2 regions of the Comamonas sp. C11 genome follow, and region 2 is predicted to be linked to the other one. Evidence: predicted binding sites of a transcription regulator. Region 2 holds the regulator's gene; the other holds the start of a gene.
The links. Region 2 encodes HrcA, which represses chaperone genes, less so after heat shock. Its sites were predicted from a motif close to TTAGCACTCNNNNNNNNNGAGTGCTAA; they were not measured.

Region 1: the regulator HrcA is predicted to act here: its motif matches at 919-945, upstream of groES (co-chaperone GroES).

Annotation. Positions count from the first base shown of each region.
Region 1 is NZ_CP101743.1:881,732-883,929, reverse strand. It holds gene NOX35_RS03990 (chemotaxis protein CheW) at 1-768, opposite strand, end outside; gene groES (co-chaperone GroES) at 1,030-1,320, shown strand; gene groL (chaperonin GroEL) at 1,415-2,198, shown strand, end outside.
Region 2 is NZ_CP101743.1:1,074,241-1,076,438, forward strand. It holds gene NOX35_RS04920 (NAD kinase) at 1-361, opposite strand, end outside; gene hrcA (heat-inducible transcriptional repressor HrcA) at 391-1,398, shown strand; tRNA gene NOX35_RS04930 (tRNA-Ile) at 1,451-1,527, shown strand; tRNA gene NOX35_RS04935 (tRNA-Arg) at 1,644-1,720, shown strand; gene NOX35_RS04940 (CHASE2 and HATPase_c domain-containing protein) at 1,774-2,198, opposite strand, start outside.

The sequences.
Region 1 (2,198 bases), 190 kb from region 2:
GCTGGTCTGAGCGTCGGGCACGCCGCTACCGTCTATCCGGTCCCGGCTGCTCCAGATACCTTGCATCTCGCCATCAAAGTCAAAACACAGGCACAGCACGCCAATAGGCTGGCGGTTGCCGGCGTGCAGCATGCGATGCGCATAGATCAACGCGCTGCCATGCCCCGGCAGCAGGTCGGTGGCGCCGAAACTCTGCACAAAACCCGGGCTTTGCAGAGCGCGGGCAATCAATGCATCCCGGCATGGCTGATCTGTGGCCTGACTCCTCTCGCGCGCACTCGCTCGCACCTGGCCTTCGGCATCCAGCAGCAGAATGTCCGTGTAGACCGTGTACTTGCTGCGGTAGGCACGCAGACGCTGGGTGATGGCCGCCCCGTCGCCATCCGCTGCGGCCATGAACTGGCACAGCATGGCGTCGGTCGCCAGAAACCCCACGTCGGCCGTGCGCTCGTAGAGATTGCGCACCAGGGTATCGATCAGATGCTGTGCCTGACTGGCCAGCCCCGCCGTCACCCCCGTCACAGCCTGCATCACCATGGACTGCACCAGGTCCTGCTCCAGGCGCTCGAAGCCGCCACGCGTGGCGGCCATCATGGGCAGCAAGGCCTGCGCTTCCTGTGGGCAATTCATCTTGGCGGAGGACTCTATGAGCCGCCACATCAGATTCAGCTCCCCGAGCGAACTCTCGCAGCGCCCGACCTGGCGCATATGGGGAATGAAGACATCTGTCTGCAGCAGGTCTTGGGCGCGCTGCGCCGGGGCAGTCATGGTTTCTGGAGGCATGTTTTGGCAGAGCAAAAGCCAGGCCTATTTGTAAAAACACGTTACATATGACTCAGAACAAACCCTGCTCCTTGACCAATTTGCCCTCTGATCGGCTGGGGAGAGGTCTTGAAAGCTCAGGAAATTGCCTTATTATTAGCACTCGATAGGGTTGAGTGCTAACAGCTTGACCCTAGATATTCCGAATGTCGGCCAGGATGGCTGGCAAGTCTTGTTTCAACTTTGTTGATGTATTTAGGAGTTGGTATGAACCTGCGTCCCCTGCACGATCGCGTGATCGTCAAGCGCCTCGAAAACGAAACCAAGACAGCCTCGGGCATCGTGCTCCCTGATGCTGCCACCGAGAAGCCTGACCAAGGCGAAGTGCTGGCTGTGGGTCCCGGCAAGCGCAACGACAAGGGCGAACTGATCGCTCTGAACGTGAAGGTCGGCGACCGCGTTCTGTTCGGCAAGTACTCTGGCCAAACCGTGAAGATCCACGGCGACGAGCTGCTGGTCATGAAGGAAGACGACCTGTTCGCAGTCGTCGAGAAGTAATCCTTCCCGAACACATCCCCTATTCATACAACTGCTGGCGACTGATCGATAAGCGCCGGCAGAACATTTGAACCCCATTCTTTAGGAGCCAAAAATGGCAGCAAAAGACGTAGTTTTCGGCGGTGAAGCACGTGCACGCATGGTTGAAGGCGTGAACATCCTGGCTAACGCAGTCAAGGTTACCCTGGGCCCCAAGGGTCGCAACGTGGTGCTGGAGCGCTCCTTCGGCGCCCCCACCGTGACCAAGGACGGCGTGTCCGTGGCCAAGGAAATCGAACTCAAGGACAAGCTGCAGAACATGGGCGCCCAGCTCGTGAAGGAAGTGGCCTCCAAGACCAACGACATCGCTGGTGACGGCACGACCACCGCTACCGTGCTGGCCCAAGCCATCGTGCGCGAAGGCTCCAAGTACGTGGCCGCCGGCCTGAACCCCATGGACCTGAAGCGCGGCATCGACAAGGCTGTCGCCGCCCTGGTGGAAGAGCTGAAGAAGCAATCCAAGGCCACCACCACTTCCAAGGAAATCGCTCAAGTGGGCACGATCTCCGCCAACTCCGACTCCGACGTGGGCGAGATCATCGCTCAAGCCATGGACAAGGTCGGCAAGGAAGGCGTGATCACGGTTGAAGAAGGCAAGAGCCTGGCCAACGAACTGGATGTCGTCGAAGGCATGCAGTTCGACCGCGGCTACCTGTCGCCCTACTTCATCAACAACCCCGAAAAGCAAGCTGCAATTCTGGACAACCCCTTCGTGCTGCTGTTCGACAAGAAGATCAGCAACATCCGCGACCTGCTGCCCACGCTGGAAGCTGTTGCCAAGGCCGGCCGTCCCCTGCTGATCATTGCCGAAGACGTCGAAGGCGAAGCCCTGGCGACTC
Region 2 (2,198 bases):
TGATGGAGGCTTCGAATTCATCCAGGGCGATATCGGTGACAAACCCCAGGCGGCCCTGGTTGATGCCGACCAGCGGTGTGCCATAGCGCGCCAGATGGCGGCACACGCCCAGCATGGTGCCGTCTCCGCCCACGACCAGGCCGAGGTCGCAATGCCTGCCCAGGCCGTCCACGTCCATGCTCGGGTAATCGGGCAGGCCCGCGTAGATGGCGGACTGGGTATCCAGAATCACCTCACAACCCATGCTGCGCACATAACCGGCAATCCGTTGCAGTGCTGCGCTGGCTGCATCGGACGGAACGCCTGCTGCGGGTGTGTGGTACTTGCCGATCAGGGCAATATGGTGGAACGTGGATGTCATCTGGGAAATTACATCATTAAAATGAAATCATGCTCGACGAACGTGCCAAGTTATTGCTCAAAGCGCTGATCGAGCGTTACATCGCTGACGGTCAACCAGTCGGCTCGCGCACTCTTTCACGTGCATCCGGGCTTGAATTGTCGCCTGCCACCATACGCAATGTGATGGCCGACCTGGAAGAGATGGGTCTGATCATCAGCCCTCACACATCGGCAGGCCGCGTGCCGACAGCCAGGGGATACCGCCTGTTTGTCGACACCATGCTGACGGTGGACCGCTGCGATCTTGTAACGCCCGGCCTGATGCCTGAACAGCCGCAGAAGGTGATTGCCAATGCGGCCAATCTGCTGTCCAACCTCTCCCAGTTCGTGGGTGTGGTCATGGTGCCGCGTCGCAGCTCCGTCTTCAAGCATATCGAGTTCGTGCGCCTGTCGGAGCGGCGCTTTCTGGTCATCATCGTCTCGCCCGAAGGCGATGTGCAAAACCGCGTGATCTTCACAGATGTGGACTACGAGTCCTCGCAACTGATAGAAGCCTCGAATTTCCTCAATCACCATTACGCCGGTCTGGCAATGGAGGAGGTGCGCACGCGGCTGCAAACCGAGGTGGAGCAATTGCGGGGCCAGGTTGCCAGCCTCATGCAGGCGGCGGTGAATGTAGGCACTGAGGTCATGAGCAACCATGATCGCGAGGACGTGGTGATCGCCGGTGAGCGCAATCTGCTGTCCGTGAGCGATTTTTCCAGCGATATGGGCAATCTGCGTCGTGCTTTCGACCTGTTCGAGCAGAAAACGCAAATCCTTAGGTTGCTGGACTTCTCCAATCAGGCCGATGGCGTGCGCATCTATATCGGCGGCGAGAGCCAGACCGTACCGTTTGAAGATTTGTCTGTAGTAAGCGCTCCCTATGAGCTTGACGGCAAGGTGGTAGGCACTCTGGGGGTGATTGGCCCCACACGCATGCACTACGACAAGATGATCCAGATTGTCGATATCACGTCCAAACTGGTGAGCAATGCTCTGAGTCACAAGCGTTAGGCCCTACAATGGCGAAGTTTTTCTGGTGGCAGCCACGGCTGTTGTCAGTGTTGGGGCGTTAGCTCAGTTGGTTAGAGCAGAGGACTCATAATCCTTTGGTCGTCGGTTCAAGTCCGCCACGCCCTACCAAGCTGCATGAAAGCCTGCCGTCTGTATCGATGGCAGGCTTTTTCTTTGCCTGAGCGCGAAAAAGTTGCCGATTTCGTCCGAGAGCCGTTTTTGCACTGCTAGAATACAACCCTGTTGCGGCTGTAGCTCAGCTGGATAGAGTACTTGGCTACGAACCAAGGGGTCGTGGGTTCGATTCCTGCCAGCCGCACCACAAAACGTCAAGCCTCAGAACTGAAAAGTTCTGAGGCTTTTTCGTTTCTTGGCTCAGGCCTTGGGTATCAGCAAGGTGAAGCTGCTGCCTTGGCCCAGCTGGCTGCTTATCTGCAGACTGCCGCCATGGCGCTGTGCCACGGTACGCGTGAAGGCCAGGCCCAGGCCCACGCCATCCATGCGCTGGTGTTGCTGCAGGCGCTCGAACGGCTGGCTGAGTCTGGCCAGCGATGCTTCGTCCATGCCGGAGCCGTGATCGCGCACGGCGATGCCCCATTGGCTGTCTTGCTCGACAACAGCGACTTCCACTTGGGCACCGCCATCCCCAGTCTGTGGCTTGCCGTATTTGATGGCATTGCTCAGCAGGTTGATGACGGCGCGGTGCAGCAGACCGGGATCGCCATGTACGCAGGCTTCGGCATCCGGCAGCTGGAATACCAGTTGCATGTTCTGCTGCTGGGCAAGGGCCCAGCAATCCG